DNA from 2 places in the Brevundimonas sp. T2-11 genome. Region 2 is predicted to be linked to the other one. Evidence: predicted binding sites of a transcription regulator. Region 2 holds the regulator's gene; the other holds the start of a gene.
What was found. Region 2 encodes LexA, which represses DNA repair genes until DNA is damaged. Its sites were predicted from a motif close to ATGTTCNCNANNTGTTCT; they were not measured.
Positions count from the first base shown of each region.

Region 1 (10,971 bases), 910 kb from region 2:
TGCGCGCGGCGGGGTGCGGCCTGAGGGTGCGGACCACGCCCGACGGCTTCGTCCAGACCCTGAAGCGCCAGACCGCCCCCGGCCAGACCGCCCGCGACGAATGGGAAGCTCCCGTCGTCTCCGAGGCGCTGGACCGCGCCGCGCTCAAGATCACCCCCGCCCACAGGCTGCTGAAAGGCCGCCGCGACGACCTGTCCCCCCGCTTCGCCACCACGGTCGTGCGTCGCGTCCGCATGGTCGACTGGGAGGGCGCCCGGATCGAGGTCGCCTTCGACGCGGGCGAGCTGTCGGCGGACGACAAACGCGAGCCCATCTATGAACTGGAACTGGAACTGAAGGCGGGCGAATCCGCCGCCCTGTTCAGCCTGGCCCGGCGGCTGGCGCGCGACCTGGCCATCGTTCCGGTGTTCGAGAGCAAGGCCGAGCGCGGCTGGCGGCTGGCCGACGGGATCAGCCGCAGCCCGCGCCGCGCTGTCGCCACGCCCCTGTCGCCCGACGCGACAACCGCGACCGCCTTCCGCCGCATCGCCATGGCCTGTCTGGCCCAGGTCTCGGCCAACGCCGAACTGCTGCGCGTCGTGCGCCGCCCCGAGGCCGTGCATCAGATGCGTGTAGGCCTGCGCCGCCTGCGCGCCGCCGTCGGCGTCTTCAAGCCCCTGCTGGCAGAGGCTGATCGCGAGAGGATCGAGGCGGAACTGAAGTGGCTGGCGCATGAGGCCGACGCCGCGCGCGACCTCGACGTCTTCATCCGCGACATCTTCCACCCGACCGCGCTCGAGGCGCCGTCGCCCGACCTGGCCCCCTTGGGGCGCCACCTGCTGACCATGCGGAGTCAGGCCTATGATCGCGTGCTCAAGGCCGTCGCCTCGCCGCGCTACGCCCTGCTGATGCTGGAGACGACCGCCTGGATCGAGACGGCGCCCCTGCCGGACGGCCCCGTCGCCCCCTTCGCAGCCGAGGCCCTCGATCGGCTGCACCATCAGGTCGAGAAACGCGCCCGTGACCTGACCGATCTGGACGCCGACGCCCGGCACCACCTGCGTATCCGCGCCAAACGCCTGCGCTACGCCGCCGAGTTCTTCGCCGACCTCTTCCCCGCCCGTCGCCGCAGGCCCCGCTACCTGAAGGCGTTGGAACGGCTGCAGGACGAACTCGGCGCACTGAACGATCTGGCCGTGGCGCGCGACCGCATCCCCGGCGAGGCCGCCCTGGACGACGCAAGCGTGGCCTTCGCCGCCGGCCGCGTCATCGGCCGACGCGAGCGCGACGAGGCCGCCCTGCTGGCCGCCACGGTCCAGGCCTGTGGGCGTTTTCACGACGCCCGCGCCTTCTGGACCGGGCGCCGGTCACGTCAAAATCGGTCGTAGATCGCATTTTGTTCTCATCGCGCAAATGAGAACATCTTGTGAACCAGAACAAACCATGCACATAGTCCGCCTCACAGAGGGAGCGGGTCCTGGCGGGTCTCTCCCAAAGCCCAGAATGGAATCATGGCAAGGGAGAGAAAACCAATGGCACAGGCGGCATTGAAGCTCGTGGGTAAAGAAGACGGCGAAAAGCAACGCGCTCTTGAGGCGGCGATCGCACAGATCGATCGCGCCTTCGGCAAGGGCTCGGTGATGAAGCTCGGCAAGGCCGGGCAGGTGAACGAAATCGAGAGCGTCTCGACCGGTTCGCTGGGACTGGACATGGCGCTGGGCATCGGCGGTCTGCCGGTCGGGCGGGTGATCGAGGTGTTCGGCCCGGAATCCTCGGGCAAGACGACGCTGGCCCTGCACACCGTGGCCGAGGTCCAGAAGAAGGGCGGCGTGGCCGCCTTCGTCGACGCCGAGCATGCGCTCGACCCGGTCTATGCGCAAAAGCTGGGGGTGAACCTGGACGACCTGCTGGTGTCGCAGCCCGACGCCGGCGAACAGGCGCTGGAGATCGTCGACACCCTGGTGCGCTCGGGCGCTGTGGACATCGTGGTGGTCGACTCGGTCGCCGCCCTGACGCCCCGCGCTGAAATCGAGGGCGAGATGGGCGACAGCCTGCCCGGCCTTCAGGCCCGCCTGATGAGCCAGGCCCTGCGCAAGCTGACGGCCTCGATCTCCAAGTCCAAGTGCATCGTCCTCTTCATCAACCAGATCCGTCACAAGATCGGCGTCATGTACGGCTCGCCGGAAACGACGACGGGCGGCAATGCGCTGAAATTCTACGCCTCGGTCCGCCTCGACATCCGCCGCACCGGCGCGATCAAGAACCGCGACGAGGTCGTCGGCAACACCACCCGCGTCAAGGTCGTGAAGAACAAGGTCGCCCCGCCGTTCCGCGAGGTCATCTTCGACATCATGTACGGCGAAGGCATCTCCAAGATCGGCGAGATCATCGACCTGGGGGTCAAGGCCAACATCATCGAGAAGTCGGGCTCCTGGTTCTCCTACGACTCCACCCGCATCGGTCAGGGCCGCGAGAACGCCAAGGAGTTCCTCAAGAACAACCCCGACATGGCCGCCGCCATCGAGAAGGCCGTGCGCCAGTCCACGGCCAAGATCGCCGACGACATGCTGGGCGCGCCCGAGCCTGATGAAGGTCAAGATCTGGAGGGCTGATCCAGCCCTCCGACACCGCTTCCGTCCGTCGTCCCCGCGACCCGCCTACCGACCCCGCGGGGTCGGTCGGACGGAGCCGGCCCGCCCGAGCAATCGGGCGGGCCTCTTTTTTGTTTGGAGACGAAATTTGAGCCCTCCCCCTTGATGGGGGAGGGTTGGGTGGGGGTGACACACGGCTCGATAAATGGCGACGCCCACACCCCCATCCCCGACCCTTCCCCCATCAAGGGGGAAGGGGGCCGGTCAGCGACATCCCCGCATGACCAGAGGAAGTCGCGCCTCTTTTCTCACCGTCCCGACTGTTCCTCCCCCTCCCCGCCGGGCAAACTTGGCCGCGAAGAACCGGAGCCTCCCCATGTCCACCGCCACCGCCGACCTCTGCGACGCCCACCCCGACGTGGTGAAGGTCTGCCACATCCCCTTCCGCAGCTTCGGTCAGACGGCGGCCTTCCACGGCCCGATCCGCACCCTCAGCGTGCTGGACGACAACGCCCTGGTCCGGCAGGCGCTGGAGCGCCCTGGTCAGGGGGCGGTGCTGGTGGTCAACGGCGGCGGCTCGCTGAAACGCGCCCTGGTCGGCGACAACCTGGCCAAGCTCGCCATCGACAACGGCTGGGCCGGGATCGTCGTCCATGGCGCCATCCGCGACAGCGGCGTCATCGACACCATGCCGATCGCCGTGAAGGCCGTCGGCACCATCCCCCTGCGCGCCGACCGCGACGCCATCGGCGAGATCGACATCCCCACCGCCTTCGGCGGCGTCATCTTCACCCCCGGCGACTGGCTCTACGCCGACGCGGACGGGGTCATCGTCACGCCGCATCGCCTGCACGATTAGAGCCCGCCCGGCCGGAAAAGCGCGCGCCGACGCACGCGATCACGCGCCAATGATGCGCTCGGCGCAAAATCCCTATATGACGCCCGTTCCGATATTCTCCCCGCGCGCCCGAATTCCTTAGAGCGATACGCCATGACCAGCCTGAAACAGATCCGCTCCACCTTCCTCGACTACTTCGCGGCCGACGGCCACGAGAAGGTGCAGTCGGCTCCGCTGGTGCCGCAGAACGACCCGACCCTGCTGTTCGTCAACGCCGGCATGGTGCCGTTCAAGGACTACTTCACCGGCGCCGCCGTCCCGCCCTACAAGCGCGCCACCTCTTCGCAGAAATGCGTCCGCGCCGGCGGCAAGCACAACGATCTGGACAACGTCGGCTATACCGCGCGTCACCACACCTTCTTTGAAATGCTGGGCAATTTCTCGTTCGGCGACTATTTCAAGGACCACGCCATCGAGAGCGCCTGGACCCTGCTGACCAGGGAGTTCGGCCTGGACCCTGCGCGTCTGCTGGTCACCGTCTATCACACCGATGATCAGGCCTTCGACATCTGGAAGAAGGTCACCGGCTTCGCGGACGAGAAGATCATCCGCATCCCGACCAACGACAACTTCTGGGCCATGGGCGACAGCGGCCCGTGCGGCCCCTGCACCGAGATCTTCTACGACCACGGCGACCACATCTTCGGCGGTCCTCCCGGTTCGCCCGACGAGGACGGCGACCGCTTCGTCGAGATCTGGAACAACGTCTTCATGCAGTTCGAGAAGGAGAACGACGAGATCGTTCGCGAACTGCCCAAGAAGTCGGTCGACACCGGCATGGGTCTGGAGCGCATCGCCGCCGTCCTGCAGGGCGTTCATTCCAACTATGAAGTCGACCTGTTCAAGAGCCTGATCAACGCCTCGGAAGAGCTGACCTCGACCAAGGCCGAGGGCGAGCGCGCCCCGTCGCACCGGGTCATCGCCGACCACCTGCGCTCGACCGCCTTCCTGATCGCCGACGGCGTGACGCCCTCGAACGAGGGCCGGGGCTATGTCCTGCGCCGCATCATGCGCCGCGCCATGCGCCACGCCCACCTGCTGGGCGCCGCCGATCCGCTGATGCACCGTCTGGTGCCGACCCTGGTGCAGGAAATGGGCGAGGCCTATCCGGAACTGGGCCGCGCCCAGGCCTTCATCGAGGACACGCTGAAGCAGGAAGAGATCCGCTTCCGCACCACGCTCGGCCGCGGCATGAACCTGTTCGATCAGGCGACGGCCGATTTCAAGGCCGGCGACATGCTGGACGGCCAGACGGCCTTCACCCTGTACGACACCTACGGCTTCCCGCTGGACTTGACGCAGGACGAAGCCCGCCGTCGCGGCTTCAGCGTCAACGTCGACGGCTTCGAGAGCGCCATGGCCGAGCAACGCGACCGCTCGCGCGAGCACTGGAAGGGCTCGGGCCAGACGGCCTCGGCCGGCGCCTGGCTGGCCCTGCGCGACCAGCACGGCGGCACCGAGTTCACCGGCTATGAGTCCGAAACCGGCGAGGGCAAGGTCCTGGCCATCGTCAAGGACGGCGCCGAGGCTGCGTCCGCCGCGACCGGCGAAACGGTCGAGGTCCTGCTGGACAAGACCCCCTTCTACGGCGAAGGCGGCGGTCAGGCGGGCGACAAGGGCGCCTTCGTCTGGAGCGGCGGCGAAGGCCGCGTCCTGGACACCAAGAAGCACGGCGGCGACCTGCATGTTCACACGGTCCAGGTGACCCAGGGCTCCCTGGCGACCGGCGCATCCGTGACCGCCACGGTCGAGGAAGGCTCGCGCCCGACCACCCGCGCCAACCACTCGGCCGCCCACCTCTTCCACGCCGCCGTCAAGAACGTCCTGGGCGCCCACGTCGCCCAGAAGGGCCAGATGGTCGACGCCGAGCGCATGCGCTTCGACTTCAGCCACAACGCCCCGATGACGGACGAGGAGATCGCCCGCGTCGAGGACGAGGTGAACGCCGTCATCCGCCAGAACGTCCCGGTCACGACCGAGCTGATGACGCCGGACGCCGCCATCGCGGCCGGCGCCGTGGCCCTGTTCGGCGAGAAGTACGGCGACGAGGTCCGCGTCCTGACCATCGGCCGCGCCCTGAACGGTCCCGGCGCCTATTCGGTTGAACTGTGCGGCGGCACCCACGTCTTCCGCACCGGCGACATCACCCTGTTCAAGATCGTCTCGGAAGGCGGCGTGGCCGCCGGCGTGCGCCGCGTCGAGGCCCTGACCGGCGAGGCGGCACGCCGCTTCCTGCTGGATCAGGCCAATGTCGCGCGTTCGCTGGCCCAGGGCTTCAAGATCCAGACCGCCGAGGTTCCGGCCCGCGTCGAGGGCCTGCAGGCCTCGGTCAAGACGCTGGAGAAGCAGGTCGCCGACCTGAAGAAGCAGCTGGCCCTGGGCGGCGGCGCGGGCGCCAATGCGGCCCCCGAAGAGATCGGCGGCGTCAAGCTGATCGCCCGCGTTCTGGACGGCGTGGACGGCAAGGGCCTGCGCGGCGTGGCCGAGGACTTCAAGAAGCAGCTCGGCTCGGGCGTCGTCGCCCTGGTCGGCGTCGTCGACGGCAAGGCGGCCATCACCGTCGCCGCCACCCCGGACATGGCCGGCAAGGTGAACGCGGCCGACCTGGCCCGCGACGCCGTCATCGCCATGGGCGGCAAGGGCGCCGGCGGCAAGCCCGACTTCGCCCAGGGCGGCGCCCCGGACGGGTCGAAGGCCGAGGATGGCCTGAACGCCATCCGCGCGGCCCTGAAGGGCTGATCTTACCTCTACCCTCTCCCAATGGGAGAGGGTTTGAGCCTCCAAGAGCGCAGCGATTGGCGAAGGCGAAAGGGTGAGGGTTCAACGGTAAAGTCGGCCGAAGGGCGTCGCGCGACGGCTTTCGCCGACTGATGGGACAAGCCCCTCACCCTTTCGCGCAAGAACGGCGGCTGCGCCGCCGTGCGCTCAAGCCCTCTCCCGCCGGGAGAGGGAAGTCATTACTCCGGCCTGCTCAGATCAATCCCCGCCAGCTTCCAGCCGAACAGGTTGCGGCGCTTCATCAGCAGGGAGACCTGCTCGTCCGGCTGGTCGTCGCGGGTCAGGGTGACGGCGAAGGTGTCGAGGTCGCGGTAGCTCCAGGACTGGCGCACCTTCTTGCTCTCGGACTGGTCCTCAGGCTTCGGTCCGGTCTCCGGTTCGACCTTGGCCAGGTCCGGCTTGGGCGCCTCGCCCTCTCGCACCATGGCCGATATGGCCTGGGGGGTGACGAAGGCGTCCACCGCGCCGCCGACCAGGGCCGGGGCCAGAAGCATGCCCAGACCCGACAGGCCGCTGTCGCCCAGTCGGCTGTCCTTGCGCATCTCGGACACCATGCGGGCGCTCAGCTCGTCCTTGAGGCTGGCCCGAAAGGCTGGAAAATCGACCTGACGCTCCAGCGCCCGTTCGTCGCCGCTCCTGGCCGCCTGCACCAGCGACCGCGCCGCCAGGAACGGCGAGGCCGCATAGGCCAGAACGAAGGCCGCCACGGCGACGCCCCCCAGTCGAATGATCAGTTTCCGGTTCATCGGCCCTCCCCTGCCCTACGAACGCGACGGGTAAGCGACATGCTGCGGCACAACCTCGAAAACCCCCAACAGCATTAAGGGCATGGTTCGACGGGGGGCTCAAGGGCGTCGTTAACACCCGGTGTCATTCCGGGACGCGCGCAGCAAAAAGGCCCGCCGGATTTCTCCAGCGGGCCTTGATATTCGCACCTACGCGCTCAAGCAGCGCGAAGCGCGGTAGCGCTACTAGCCGATGTTCGGCAGGGCCTTGCGCAGGTTCTCGGACACCTTGTCCAGGAAGCCTTCGGTGGTCAGCCACGACTGCTGGTCGCCGACCAGCAGGGCCAGGTCCTTGGTCATGAAGCCCGACTCGACGGTTTCGACAACGACGCGTTCCAGCGTCTCGGCGAACTCGAGCAGCGCACCGTTGTCGTCCAGCTTGGCGCGGTGCTTGAAACCGGCCGACCAGGCGAAGATCGAAGCGATCGAGTTGGTCGAGGTGGCCTCGCCCTTCTGATGCTGGCGGTAGTGACGGGTCACCGTGCCGTGGGCGGCTTCGGTTTCCATGATCTTGCCATCCGGCGTCATCAGGACCGAGGTCATCAGGCCCAGCGAGCCGAAGCCTTGCGCCACGATGTCCGACTGCACATCGCCGTCGTAGTTCTTGCACGCCCAGACGAAACCGCCCGACCACTTGATGGCGGCGGCCACCATGTCGTCGATCAGACGGTGTTCGTAGGTCAGGCCACGAGCCTTGAACTCTTCGGCGTAGTCGGCGTCGAACACTTCCTGGAAGATGTCCTTGAAGCGGCCGTCATAGGCTTTCAGGATCGTGTTCTTGGTCGACAGATAGACCGGGTAGTTGCGGGCCAGGCCGTAGCTGAACGAGGCGTGGGCGAAGTCACGGATCGACGAGTCGAGGTTGTACATGCCCATGGCCACACCGGCCGACGGGGACTTGAACACTTCGTGCTCGATGACTTCACCGTCGTCGCCGACGAACTTGATCGACAGGGTGCCGGCGCCCGGCATCAGGAAGTCGGTGGCCTTGTACTGGTCGCCGAAGGCGTGACGGCCGACGACGATCGGCTGGGTCCAGCCCGGAACCAGACGCGGCACGTTCGAGCAGATGATCGGCTCGCGGAAGACCACGCCGCCCAGGATGTTGCGGATGGTGCCGTTCGGCGACTTCCACATCTTCTTCAGGCCGAATTCCTTCACCCGGGCTTCGTCCGGAGTGATGGTGGCGCACTTCACGCCGACGCCGTGCTTCTGGATCGCGTGGGCCGCGTCGATCGTCACCTGATCGTCGGTGGCGTCGCGGTGCTCCATGCCGAGGTCGTAGTAGTCGAGCTCCAGGTCCAGATAGGGGAAGACCAGCTTGTCCTTGATCATCTGCCAGATGATCCGGGTCATTTCGTCGCCGTCGATGTCCACGATGGGGTTGGCGACCTTGATCTTGGCCATGCTCTGCCTCTGTCTCTTAATCAGGGAAGGAATATCGTGCGGGCGGTATAGCGAGACGCGCGCGCGGGCGCAAAGGCTGAGCGGGCAGATCGGCGCCCCGGCGTAAAAAGCCCCCTTACCGCTTGAACCACAGGCCAGCTTGGCCGTTGATGGGCTTCTCCTTTTTCTTCGCCCTTCTGCCGACGAGACGCCCGACATGACGCTTCGCAGCCTGTTGCTGACCGCTTCCGCCGCCCTGACCTTGCCGCTGGCTCTGGGGGCCTGTGGCGACAGGAAGGGCGAAGCGCCGACCGCGACGACGCTCGCCGCCGCCGACGCCGCGATCGAGACCGCGGCGACATCGCCCGCCCCCGCCGCTCAGGCGACGGCCAATCCGCCAAGCGTGACCCGCGAGTTCCGTGATTGGACCGCGACCTGCGACAACACCAACCACTGTGTGGCCTTCGGTTCTGCGCATGAAGACATGGGCTTTGTCCTGGTGTCCCTGGCCCCCGGTCCCGAAGCCCGCCCCGTCGTCCATATGGGCGGCTGGGGTCTGGAGGACGGCCAGGGCTCCGTTTACGCCGTGATCGACGGCCGCCGCTATGCGGGCCAGAACACCAAGATGGACGAGGAGGGCGACGTCATCGCCTTCAGGACCCCCTCGCCCGAACTGCTGCATGATCTGGGCAACGGATCCTTCATGGCCCTGCGACGCGGGGACGAGCAGATGAAGGTCAGCCTGGGCGGGGCCGCCGCCGCCTTCCTGTGGATCGACGAGCGTCAGGGGCGACTGAACACGCCCACGGCCCTGATCCGGCGCGGCGACCGCCCGGCCGCCGAGGTGCCCGCCGGCCCCGCCGCGCCGCGCGTGGCCGTGGCGGCCGCCGTCGCCCAGAACGGACTGGTCCAGGACGATCTTTCCCCCGCCCTTCTGGCCCACGCCAAGGTCAAGGAATGCCTGGCTGAAACCCGCAGGGGCGAACGGTTCGAACCGAGCGTCGAGGTCTTCCGACTGGCGGCTGACAAGCTGCTGTGGGCCGTGCCTTGCGGCGAAGGCGCCTACAACTTCAACCAGGTCTATTTCATCACCCCGGCCGACCGAACCTCGCCCCAGCCGGTCGTCTTCCCCACAGCGACGGGCAGCGAGGAGACCCTGGTCAACAGCCGCTATGATCCCAAGACCCGCACCCTCTTCGCCTTCGGCAAGGGGCGCGGCATCGGCGATTGCGGCCGCATGGGCGTCTGGGCCTGGACCGGCGAGCGCTTCGCCCTGCTGGACGAGAAGGTCATGCCGAGCTGCACGGCCGTTCCCCAGGACCTGTGGCCGACCACCTGGCGCGCGGCGACCTGATCCTCGCTCGGCGTCAGAGATGAAAACGGCCCGGACGCGCGAACGTCCGGGCCGTCTTTCGTTGCAGTCCTGCGCGAGGCCTCAGGCCCGCATCTGGGCCTCCAGCACCGCCAGCGGCAGGGAGCCGTTCATCAGCACCTTGTCGTGGAAGGCGCGCAGGTCGAAGCCGGGCCTGGCCTCGGCCTCGGCCCGCAGGCGGGCGATGACGGTGTGGCCGACCTTGTAGGCGCAGGCCTGGCCCGGCCAGACGGTGTAGCGGTTGATCTCGCTGTTCGAGGCGTCCAGCGGCTTGGCGCCCGAGGCCGCCATATATTCCACCGCCTGCTCGCGGCTCCAGCGCTCGGAATGCAGGCCGGTGTCGACCACCAGGCGCACGGCCCGGAACAGGTAGGACATCAGGAAGCCCACGCGGCCCAGAGGATCAGCCGCATAGGCGTCCAGATCATTGGCGGCGACCGCCTCGGCGTAGAGGGCCCAACCCTCGTTATAGGCCGAGAAGCCCCCCGCGCGGCGCCATTGCGGCAGCTCGCCCGACTCGCGCTGCAGGGCGACCTGCAGGTGGTGGCCCGGCGAGGCCTCGTGATAGGTCAGGGTCGGCAGAGCGAACTTCGGCCAGTTCCCGCTGTCGCGCAGGTTGATGTAGTAGGCGCCCGGACGCGAGCCATCCAGCGGCGGTCCCTGATAGTATCCGCCTGGCGCACCCGACTGGATCGACACCGGCACGCGGCGGATCTCGACGTGGGTTTTCGGCAGACGGCCGAAGACGGTCGGCAGTTTCGGCTCCAGCGCGGCGACCTGTTCGTTCAGCCAGGCCAGCAGTTCTTCCTTGCCCGCGTCGGTGTTGGGGAACAGTTGCGCCGGGTCCCGGTTCAGGGCCTGGACACGTTCGCCCACGGTCCCTTGCGTATAGCCCTGCGACTTCAGGATGGCGTCGATCTCGGCGCTGATCTCGGCGACCTGCGCCTTGCCCATCCGGTGGATCTCGGCGGCGCTCAGGGTGGTGGTCGTGTTGGACTTCAGCCCGTTGGCGTAGAAGGCCTCGCCGTCGGGCAGGCGCCAGACCCCGGCGTCATGCGTCGCCTGCGGGCGGATGGCCTCCAGGGCCGCGACCTGACGGGCCAGGGCGGGCTTGATCTGCTGGTCGACGATGGCGGCGGCGCGGGCGTCATAGCCGGTCAGGTTCAGCGCAGCGGTCTTGCG
Region 1 is NZ_AP027920.1:2,599,945-2,610,915, forward strand. It holds gene ACZ5XO_RS12695 (CYTH and CHAD domain-containing protein) at 1-1,367, shown strand, start outside; gene recA (recombinase RecA) at 1,512-2,591, shown strand; gene rraA (ribonuclease E activity regulator RraA) at 2,947-3,429, shown strand; gene alaS (alanine--tRNA ligase) at 3,562-6,207, shown strand; gene ACZ5XO_RS12715 (DUF2939 domain-containing protein) at 6,426-6,992, opposite strand; gene ACZ5XO_RS12720 (NADP-dependent isocitrate dehydrogenase) at 7,218-8,438, opposite strand; gene ACZ5XO_RS12725 (DUF1176 domain-containing protein) at 8,635-9,771, shown strand; gene ACZ5XO_RS12730 (DUF885 domain-containing protein) at 9,853-10,971, opposite strand, start outside.
Region 1: a site for LexA is predicted at 1,396-1,413, ahead of recA (recombinase RecA). Genes of this name have one in related genera too.

Region 2 (10,971 bases):
CCTGGCCTTCCTCAACCTGATCCTGTTCCGTGTGGCCTCGAAGCAGAAGGCGGCGCCGGCGGCCTGGCTGGGCGCGGGCATGGGCGTGATCGGTGTGGCGGTCCTGTCGGGCGGCGAGGTCATGGGGGCTGGGCTGGGACTGCACGCGGTCGAGGGCGTGACCTTCGCCGTGATCGCAGTCGTGGCCTCGGCCTTCGGCAACTGGTTCGCCTGGAAGGGGCAGCAGGCCGGGGCGCAGGTCCTGCCCGGCACGGCCTGGGCCATGGCCTACGGCACGGGGGCCCTGGCGCTCTACGGCCTGATCACCGGGGTGTCGTGGTCGGTGGCCTGGAGCCCGGCCTATGTCATTTCCCTGTTGTATCTGTCGCTGTTCGGCTCGGTGATCGCCTTTGGCCTGTATTTCACCATCGCCCGGGCGCGCGGCTACGCCTTGGCCAGCTATATCTCGGCCTTGACCCCGCCGATCGCCATGCTGGTGTCGTGCTGTCGAGGGGCGAAGTTCGGCTGGATCGCCTTCGTCGGGCTGGGCCTGGTGCTGGCGGGGCAGTTGTTCCTGATCCGCGCGCCGAAGCGGTCGGCGGCCTAGGTTTCAGGCTCGTCCAGCTTGTGGCCGTCCAGGCGGGCGGCGTCGCGGTCGCGCTCCTTCTGCGTCGTCAGGCGCTCGGCCCTGGTGCGACCGAAGGCCAGGCGGTTGGCGTCGGCGGTGCGCCTGGCCTCGGCCTTGTCGCGGGCCTTTCTCGCCTTGTTCAGATTGACGATCTCGCCCATCAGGCGCGACCAGACGGGGGCGCGAACGGGAAGGTTGGCGACATCGTGAACTCCTTCGAGCGGCAATCGTGATGGACCCGTTCGCGACGCGGGCCGTTTCACCATCACCCCAAACAGCCATGGAGAGGGTCATGATAAACGCCTCGATGATCAAGGAACATCTTGAAGTCGTCGGTTCAGACGGCGGGCACGTCGGTCGAGTGGACCATGTGATGGGCGATCAGATCGAACTGGCGAAGTTCGACATGGGGTCAGGCCTGAAGCATCACATGATCCCGGTCAGTTGGGTCGATCATGTCGACGAGCATGTCCATCTGACCATGACCAAGGACGAAGCCAAGGCGCGCTGGATGGAAAAGCACTAGCCTCGCCTTACCGCGAATTCACCCAGGCCCCGCTGTAACAGGCGGGGCCTTTCGCCATATCAGGGACGTCACGCCGTATGGCGCATGGGGAGATGACCTTGATCCGACTGATCCTGAACCTGCTGTGGTTCTTCCTCGGGGGCTTCGCCTCCGGCCTGGCCTGGCTGTTCGGCGGGCTGTTGCTGGCCCTGACGGTCGTGGGGCTGCCGTGGGCGTTTTCGGCGTGGCGGATCGCCAGCTATTCCTTCTGGCCGTTCGGGCGCGAGATCGTCTGGCGCGATCCGAACCCGGCCGATCTGGGCGTCGGCTGCCTGGGCGTCGGGCTGAACGTGATCTGGTTGGTGCTGGCCGGCTGGTACATCGCCCTGGCCCATATCCTGATCGCCGTGCCGCAGTTCGTCTCGATCATCGGCATCCCGTTCGCGCTGAAGAACGTCGAACTGGCCAAGCTGTCGCTGGCCCCTGTCGGGCGGACTATTCGGGATCGTTAGGGCAAACAGAAACGGCGGCGAGATCGCTCTCGCCGCCGTCCTTGTTTCAGTCTGCTAGCGCCGATCAGCCCGGCGAGATCATCTTCTCGGGGCGGACGGCTTCGTCGAACTCGGCGTCGGTCAGATAGCCGCCGCCGACGGTTTCCTGACGCAGGGTGGTGCCGTTCTTGTGCGCGGTCTTGGCGATCTTGGCGCAGGTGTCGTAGCCCAGCTTGCCGTTCAGGGCCGTGACCAGCATCAGCGAGTTGTTCAGGCCGCGCTCGATATTGTCCTCACGCGCCTCGATGCCGACGACGCAGTTGTCGGTGAAGCTGATGGCCGCGTCGGCGACCAGACGGACCGACTGCAGGAAGTTGTAGGCCATGACAGGGTTATAGACGTTCAGCTCGAAGTGGCCTTGCGAGCCGGCGAACGACAGGGCGGCGTTGTTGCCGAACACCTGGGCGCAGACCTGGGTCAGGGCCTCGCACTGGGTCGGGTTGACCTTGCCCGGCATGATCGACGAGCCGGGCTCGTTTTCCGGCAGGGCCAGTTCGCCCAGACCCGAACGCGGGCCGGAGCCGAGGAAGCGGATGTCGTTGGCGATCTTGAACAGCGAGGCGGCGACCGTGTTGATGGCGCCGTGGCTGAAGACCATGGCGTCGTGGGCGGCCAGGGCTTCGAACTTGTTCGGGGCGGTGGTGAAGGCCAGGCCGGTGATGGCGGCGATGTTCTCGGCGACCTTTTCAGCGAAGCCGATCGGGGCGTTCAGGCCGGTGCCGACGGCGGTGCCGCCCTGGGCCAGTTCCATCAGCTTGGGCAGGGTCTGCTCGATGCGCTCGATGCCGTTGGCGACCTGTTGCGCATAGCCGCCGAACTCCTGACCCAGGGTCAGGGGCGTGGCGTCCTGGGTGTGGGTGCGGCCGATCTTGATGATGTGGGCCCATGCCTTGGACTTGGCGTCGAGCGCGGCGTGCAGGTGCTTCAGGGCGGGCAGCAGGTCGTTGACCACCTGCTCGGCGCAGGCGACGTGCATGGCCGTCGGATAGGTGTCGTTCGACGACTGGCTCATGTTGACGTGGTCGTTGGGGTGGACCGGCTTCTTGGAGCCCATCTCGCCGCCCAGGATCTCGATGGCGCGGTTCGAGATCACCTCGTTGGCGTTCATGTTCGACTGGGTGCCCGAGCCCGTCTGCCAGACGACCAGCGGGAAGTGGTCGTTCAGCTTGCCCTCGATCACTTCATTGGCGGCGGCGATGATGGCGTCGGCCAGCTTGGCGTCCAGCTTGCCCAGGTCGCGGTTGGTCTCGGCGGCGGCGCGCTTGACGACGCCCAGGGCGCGGACGACGGGCAGGGGCTGCTTTTCCCAGCCGATCTTGAAGTTGCCGAGCGAGCGCTGCGCCTGCGCGCCCCAATAGCGATCAGCGGCGACCTCGATGGGGCCGAAGGTGTCGGTTTCAATGCGGACGTTGCTCATCGCAGGCTCGTTCTCAGACGTGGCGGGAAGATGCCGGGCGGTGTAGCACGCAGACGCGGCGGGGCAAGGCGGCCCGACCATTGGCTAAGAGAACGAGGCGCGCGTGGAAGGCTGGATCGGCACGGGAAAGGTACGCGGACGCGAGGTCGGCGACACGGTGGAGATCACCATCGACGGCCTGACCACCCAGGCCAAATACTACAAGCCGCTGGCCTATGAGTTCTTCCGCAAGGAGTGGAGCGCGTGCCCGGCCTGGGGCGACTACGTCGTCGAGATCACCATGGAGCATGTCGGCGACGCGCCATGGATGGACCTGGATAACCTGGCGAAGGCCCTGCTGGACGCCATCAAGGGCTATCTGTTCCACGACGACAGCCAGGTCGCCCGTCTGCTGGTCGAACGGAACGAAGGCGAGCGCGAGCGGATCACGATCCGGGTGTTTCCGAGGAAATAGGCAAAGAAAAACGCCGGAGCTTTCGCCCCGGCGTCTTCATTCTTTTTGGGCCGTGGTCAGGAGACGAAATCTCCTCGACCCCGACACGGCCTTAGCCGCGCTGTTCGATCGGCACGTAGTCGCGCTGCGTCGGGCCGGTGTAGAGCTGACGCGGGCGACCGATCTTCTGCGACGGATCGGCCATCATTTCCTGCCACTGCGAGATCCAGCCCACGGTGCGGGCCAGGGCGAACAGGACGGTGAACATGGTGGTCGGGAAGCCCATCGCCGACAGGGTGATGCCCGAATAGAAGTCAACGTTCGGGAACAGCTTGCGCGAGGTGAAGTACTCGTCCGACAGGGCGACGCGTTCCAGTTCCTTGGCGACCTGGAACAGCGGGTCGTTCTCGCGCCCCGTCGCGGCCAGCACTTCATACGCCGACTGCTGCATGACCTTGGCGCGCGGGTCATAGTTCTTGTACACGCGGTGGCCGAAGCCCATCAGCTTGTACTTGCGGTCCTTAACGCCTTGGATGAACTCGGGAATACGGTCCGGCGTCCCGATTTCCTTGAGCATGTTCAGGGCTTCTTCGTTGGCGCCGCCGTGCGACGGGCCCCACAGGCAGGCGATGCCGGCGGCGATACAGGCGAACGGGTTGGCGCCCGACGAACCGGCCAGGCGAACGGTCGAGGTCGAGGCGTTCTGCTCATGGTCGGCGTGCAGGGTGAAGATGCGGTCCATGGCGCGCACCAGAGCCGGATCGACCACATAGTCCTCGGCCGGAACGGCGAAGCACATGCGCAGGAAGTTCTCGGCGTACGACAGGTCGTTGCGCGGCGAGATGAAGGGCTGGCCGATGTGGTACTTGTAAGCGCGGGCGGCGATGGTCGGCATCTTGGCGATCAGGCGGATGGCAGAGATGTCGCGCTGCACCGGATCATGGATGTCCAGGCTGTCGTGATAGAAGGCCGACAGGGCGCCGACGGTGCCGACCATGATCGACATGGGGTGGGCGTCGCGACGGAAGCCTTCGAAGAAGCGATCGAACTGCGCATGCAACATGGTGTGCATGGTGATGCTGTTTTCGAACTTCTCGTACTGGGCGGCGGTCGGCAGTTCGCCGTGCAGCAGCAGGTGGCAGACTTCGACGAAGTTGGACTTCGAAGCCAGTTGGTCGATGGGATAGCCGCGATGCAGCAGGACGCCTTCGTCGCCGTCGATGAAGGTCAGGGCGCTTTCGCAGGCCGCCGTCGAGGTGAAGCCGGGGTCGAAGGTGAAGGCGCCGGTCGCGCCATACAGCTTGCGGATGTCGATGACGTCCGGTCCGGTGGAGCCCGCGAGGACAGGAAGTTCGACGTTCTTGTCGCCGTAGGTGAAGGTCGCCGTGCCGGCGGGTTTCGCTTGTTCAGTCATCTAGGCCCCTTATTTTTCTTCGGGCCGGGCGCGGGGAGGCGTCCAGCCTGCGTGGTTATGGGTGTTCACTTAGTCTGTTGCAGCGCATCATCCAAGCGCCCCAGACCTTCGTCGCGTCCCAGGGCGGCGAGAATTCTCGCAATGTCAGGCGACACGGCGCCACCGGTCAGGGCGCCGCGCATGGAAGGTCCAATTTTTCCGAAGCCTACGCCTTCTTCCTCGGCGAACGCCTTAAGCTCGGCTTCGAGGGCGAAAACGTCCCAGCTCTGGAAAAGACGGAGCCGTTCACGGAGTCGTGAAATTCTTTCACCGCCTTCACCGCTCAGCAGACCGCGGGTTTTCTCGTCCAGAGTGAGCGGGCGCGCCTTCAGCACGAACTCGGTCTGGGTGGCCAACTCCAGGATGGTCTTGGCGCGGTCCTTGACGAAGGGCATGGCGCGCAACAGGCGGGCCTCGTCGTCGGGTTGCAGGGCGCGACCGGCGGTAAGGTGGGCGTCCAGGGTCAGCTTGGCCAGCCGGTCGTCCTCGGCCAGACGGATCCAGTGGGCGTTGACGTGGGCCAGCTTGTCGAAGTCGAGGCGGGCGGGCGCCTTGCCGATTCCGGGCAGGTCGAACCACGCGATGGCCTGTTCGTCGCTGAACAGCTCATGGTCGCCGTGAGCCCAGCCCAGGCGCGCCAGATAGTTGCGCATGGCCTCGGGCAGATAGCCCATCTCGGCATATTCATGCACCGCCTGGGCGCCGTGACGCTTCGACAGCTTGGCGCCGTCCGGGCCGTGGATCAGCGGGATGTGGGCGAAGGTCGGCCGGGTCCAGCCCAGGGCGTCGTAGATCAGGCTCTGGCGGGCGGCGTTGTTCAGGTGGTCGTCGCCGCGAATGACGTGGGTCACGCCCATGTCGTGGTCGTCCACGACCACGGCGAGGTTGTAGGTCGGGGCTCCGTCGGAGCGGACGATGACCAGATCATCCAGGGACGAGGATTCCCAGCGCACGCTGCCTTGCACTGCGTCATCGACGGTCACCGCCTGATCCAGCGGACGACGGAAACGGATGGTGGACGGCTTGGCCAGGTCGTCGACGCTCGGTTCGCGATCGCGCCAGGGCGAGACGAAGTCGCGACCCTCGGCCTTGGCTTGATCGCGCAGGGCGTTGGTTTCGTCAGCGGTCAGGAAGTCGCGATAGGCGTGGCCCGAGGCCAGCAGTTGCTCGGCCACCTCGCGGTGGCGGTCGGCGCGGGCGAACTGGAAGACGGGCTCCTCGTCGCCGAAGAGCTCCAGCCAGGACAGGCCGTCGAAGATGGCCTTGACGGCGTCGTCGGTCGAACGCTCGCGGTCGGTGTCCTCGACGCGGATCAGGAACTTGCCGCCCCGGCTCCGGGCGTAGAGCCAATTGAATAACGCGGTTCTCGCCCCGCCGATATGCAGGTAGCCTGTAGGCGAGGGGGCGAAGCGGGTGACGACAGTCGAGGAGGGGGAGGTCATTCAGGAAGGGTCCGTTGCGGAGGCCCTTATACGCCCGCGCGCGCCAAAGCGAAGCCTTGCCTTAAGGGTTCTTGAGGGGGCGCGCGCCGAGGTTGCGGACCAGGTGGATCGCTGGAGGCTGTGGACGCCGGTCTTTCTCGGCGGTGGATGCGCGATCTATTTCACCTTGAAGAGCGAACCGGCGGGGTGGCCGTTGATGCTTGCGGCCGTGCTGAGCAGCGCGGCGTGGCTGATGGCGCGGCGGTTCGGCCTGGCGCGGCGCTGGACCCTGCTGCTTTTGATGCTGACCTGCCTGTGCGGCGGGGCGGCGGTCGCCAAGCTGCGGACCGAGGCGGTCAGCGGGCCGATCGCGCCAGCCCTGGCAGAGCCGACCGTGGTCGAGGCCTGGGTCATGGATGTCGACAGCCCCGGCGAGCGCGGGGCGCGAATCGTCGTGGCGCCGGTGCGGATCAGGGGGCTGACGCCCGAGGCCACGCCGGTGCGGCTGCGGGCCACGGTGCGGGGCGAGCCCCCGGCGCCGGGGACGGCGGTGCGGCTCTATGGCATTCTGAACCCGCCGCCGGCGCCGGCCAGTCCGGGGGCCTATGATTTCGGTCGCAACGCTTTCTTTCAGGGCATGGGCGGGACTCTGTTCGCGCTCGGCGAAACGCGACCGACGGTCCTGCCTGAGCCGCCGTGGCGGGTGCGTATGGCGATGAAGATCAATGCGGCGCGCTATGCTCTGGCGCAGCGGATCGTGGCGCGGCTGGGTGAGCGCACCGGCGGGATCGCCGCCGCCATGACCACGGGGCACGAGACCTGGATCGGGCTCGAGGATCTGGACGCCATGCGCGATTCCGGGCTGGCGCACATCCTGTCGATCTCGGGCCTTCACATGGCCATTGTCGGGGGCTTCGTCTTCTTCGCTGTGAGGTTGGGCGTTGCGGCCTGGCCGTGGCTGGCGCTGAGGGTGTCGGGCAAGAAGGTGGCGGCGGTCGCGGGCCTGATCGCGGTCGGGACCTATCTGGCGGTGTCGGGGGCGCCGCCGCCGGCCGAGCGGGCGGCGATCACCGCCTCCATCGCCTTCGTCGCTATCCTGCTGGATCGTCAGGCGGTGACCATGCACGCCCTGGCGGTGGCGGCCTTCGTCGTCCTGTTGTTGCAGCCCGAGGCCATCGTCACACCGGGGTTCCAGATGTCGTTCGCGGCGACGGCGGCCCTGGTCGCTCTGGTCGAGGTCTGGCCGCGCCGGATCAAGGAGATTTCCGCGCCCTGGCCCATCGTGGCGGCGCAGCGGCTGGGCAGTTGGCTGCTGGTCGCCTGCACCGCCAGTCTGGTGGCCGGCATGGCGACGGGTCCGTTCGCCATGCAGCATTTCAACCGCACCGCCATCTATGGGCTGGTGGCCAATCTGGGAACGGCGCCGATCGCGGACTTCATCCTGATGCCGGCCCTGGCGCTGGGCGCGGCGCTGGAGCCTTTGGGATTGGGCGCGCCCTTCCTGTGGCTGGCGGGCAAGGGCGTCGATCTGATGCTGGCCATCGGTCACTGGACGGCGGGCCTGCCGGGGGCGGTCCAGACCATCGCCAGCGCACCGGCGGCGGCCCTGCCGATCGCCTTCCTCGGCATCCTGTTCATCTGCCTGTGGCGCGGGCGGTTGAGGTGGCTGGGCCTGCCCTTGGCGGCGGCGGTGCTGATCTGGCCGCGACCGGCGGCGCCTGATCTGTGGATCGGCGACGGCGGGACCAATGCGGCTTGGCGTCAGGCAGAGGCGGCTGTCGTGGTGCGGCCCGGCGTAAGGCAGTTCGCGGCGGACCTGTGGTCGCGACGGCGTGGGCTGGAACTGACGCCGAGACCGGAAGAAGGCTGGTCCTGCAAGCGATCCTTCTGCGCGCCGGAAACCAGCAAGGCCGGGCCGGTCGCCCTGTGGTGGGGCAAGAAGCCGCCTTCGGTCGAGCAGTTGGACGCGATGTGCCGCTCGTCGCAGGTCGTCAGTAGTCGCGCCGAGCTGTTGAGCTTGCCGGCGTCATGCGCCGAAAGGCTGGTGCTGGACGGCGTAGACTATGGGCGCGGCGGCTCGGTCGAGCTGTGGCGCGTCGGTGCGGGCTGGAAGGCGGTGTGGGCGGCGGACGTCAGGGGGCAGAGGCCCTGGACCCGACAGGCCGATCCCGACTTCAGTGATAGCGGCGGATAAGGCCGACCAGCTTGCCCTGAACCGCGACCTGATCCGAGCCGTAGATCTTGGTTTCGTAGTTGCGGTTGGCGGGCTCCAGCGCGATGGAGGCGCCCTTCTTGCGCAGGCGCTTCAGCGTGGCCTGTTCGCCCTCGACCAGGGCCACCACGATCTCGCCGGACGAGGCGTCAGCGGTCGATTTGATGATGACCATGTCGCCGTTGAGGATGCCCGCCTCGATCATCGAGTCGCCCTCGATCTCGAGCAGATAGTGTTCGCCCGCGCCCAGCATGGTTTCGGGCACCGGATAGCGGGCGGTTTCATGCTCGATGGCGTCGATGGGCGTGCCAGCCGCGATCTTGCCCATCAGGGCCAGTTCGCGCGTGTCGTTGGCCGGTTCGGCCGCCTTGGGGCGACCGCCGCCCTCGATCACGCCGGGCTTGAAGCCCGCATGGCCGCGCGGCGCGCCCGCCGTGGCCTGTTCCGGCAGCTTGACGACCTCCAGCGCGCGGGCGCGGTGGGCCAGGCGGCGGATGAAGCCGCGCTCCTCCAGCGCCGTGATCAGGCGGTGGATGCCCGACTTGGACGCCAGATCCAGCGCCTCCTTCATCTCGTCGAAGGAGGGCGAGACGCCCGTTTCCTGAATCCGTTCGTGAATGAACATCAGGAGTTCGTGCTGCTTCTTGGTGAGCATGGGCGCAGGGCTTCCAGAACAAGGCGTGAACCGTTGTCGATGTTCTGTAAGTGTTCTTGCTGAATGTCAACTCGACGGGTTTCGGGGGACGTTGTCGTCAAACCCAATGACAGCAGGATTTCCATCGGCAGGGAGGTTTGCCACTCAAAGCAGTCCCTCGGGATGTCGTCTAAGGGTGGGAAGCGGACCTAGAGCGCATCGTATCGCCAAGGCGTCGCGCCGGATTGGTCTCGGACTCCGAACGCGATCAGACGCCCATCACGAAAAGTCGCGAAATCGCCTGCAACGCCGCCGGGCGCGTCGGATACAATGACAGTCTCAGCATCGAGCCGACGGACATAGCCACCCGCCGCTAGGCGGGTCTCGGCGGGCTCTTGTTCAGCCGTTTTGCAAATGGTGATGAGCTTGGACCAGTGGCATTGAAACGTTCCTGCATCCTCGAAAGTCATTGGTTCGACTAAAACAGTGTGTCCCGGTTCAGGGGGGCCATCGAAGGTAAGGCTGGTGTCGTGAGCGGAGAGCGGTTGCTCCAGGGTCACGGTAGCGATGATCTGCCCTTTTCCATCTCGGGCGACAAACCGTTGCTGTTCGGTCGTGTGCTCGTCGAAGCACCCGCCGCCCAAGACCAGCGTTGCACCGACAAGAATCCTAACGGCCGGCAAATCGAACATCGTCATCTAGATATATGAGCGGACGCAGTGGATGTCCGCAACGGTTCGACTGCGGACATTTCCTGCCAAGCCGATATCCGACACTAGCTCAGTGACAGCAGGGTCCTCGTCGCCGCCTCCACATCCTCCTGACGCATCAGGCTTTCGCCGACGAGGATGGCCTGGGCGTGGGCGTCGGCGACGCGGGCGACGTCGTCGGGCGTGAAGATGCCGCTTTCGGCCACCAGCAGGGCTTTCACGGGGCTGAGCATGGACAGGCGCTCGGTGGCGTCGAGGTCGACCTCGAAGGTGCGGAGGGATCGGTTGTTGATGCCGACCAGGTCGCCGTCCAGCTTGCAGGCGCGGGCCATTTCGGCCTCGTCATGGGTCTCGATAAGGGCGTCCATGCCGAATCGTTCGGCCTCGGCCAGCAGGTCGGCGGCCAGGGCGTCGTCGACCATGGCCAGGATGATGAGGATGCAGTCTGCGCCCAGGGCGCGGCTCTCGGCCACCTGCCAGGGATCGACCAGGAAGTCCTTGCGCAGGCAGGGCAGGGCGACCGCGTCGCGGGCGGCGGCCAGGAAGGCGTCGTCGCCCTGGAAGCTGGGGCCATCGGTCAGGACGGACAGGCAGGTCGCGCCGCCGCGCTCATAGGCTTTCGCGAGGGCGGGCGGGTCGAAGTCGGCGCGGATCAGGCCCTTGGACGGGCTGGCCTTCTTGATCTCGGCGATCAGGGCGGGGCGGCCGGTTTCCTCGGCCACGCGTTCCAGTGCGGAGCGGAAGCCGCGCGGGGCCGACGCCTGGCCGGCGAGGGCCTCGACGGCGGACTGAGAGGTCGCAAGCTTGCGGGCGGCCACGTCTTCGCGCTTGTAGGCGGCGATCTTCGCCAGAACGTCGGTCATGCGGCCTCGTCAGGATCGATAGGGGTGTTGGTGACGCGCACCAGGGTTTCCAGCGCGGCGGCGGCGCGACCGTCGTCGATGACGGCGGCGGCCAGTTCGGCCCCTTCACGCAGGCCGGCGGCGCGGTCGGCCACGACGAGGGCAGCGGCGGCGTTCAGCACGACG
Region 2 is NZ_AP027920.1:1,688,321-1,699,291, reverse strand. It holds gene ACZ5XO_RS08480 (DMT family transporter) at 1-586, shown strand, start outside; gene ACZ5XO_RS08475 (DUF4169 family protein) at 583-834, opposite strand; gene ACZ5XO_RS08470 (DUF2171 domain-containing protein) at 900-1,133, shown strand; gene ACZ5XO_RS08465 (YccF domain-containing protein) at 1,232-1,624, shown strand; gene fumC (class II fumarate hydratase) at 1,689-3,080, opposite strand; gene ACZ5XO_RS08455 (RusA family crossover junction endodeoxyribonuclease) at 3,184-3,534, shown strand; gene gltA (citrate synthase) at 3,626-4,927, opposite strand; gene gltX (glutamate--tRNA ligase) at 4,993-6,408, opposite strand; gene ACZ5XO_RS08440 (ComEC/Rec2 family competence protein) at 6,605-8,581, shown strand; gene lexA (transcriptional repressor LexA) at 8,562-9,254, opposite strand; gene ACZ5XO_RS08430 (hypothetical protein) at 9,443-9,931, opposite strand; gene trpC (indole-3-glycerol phosphate synthase TrpC) at 10,009-10,806, opposite strand; gene trpD (anthranilate phosphoribosyltransferase) at 10,803-10,971, opposite strand, start outside.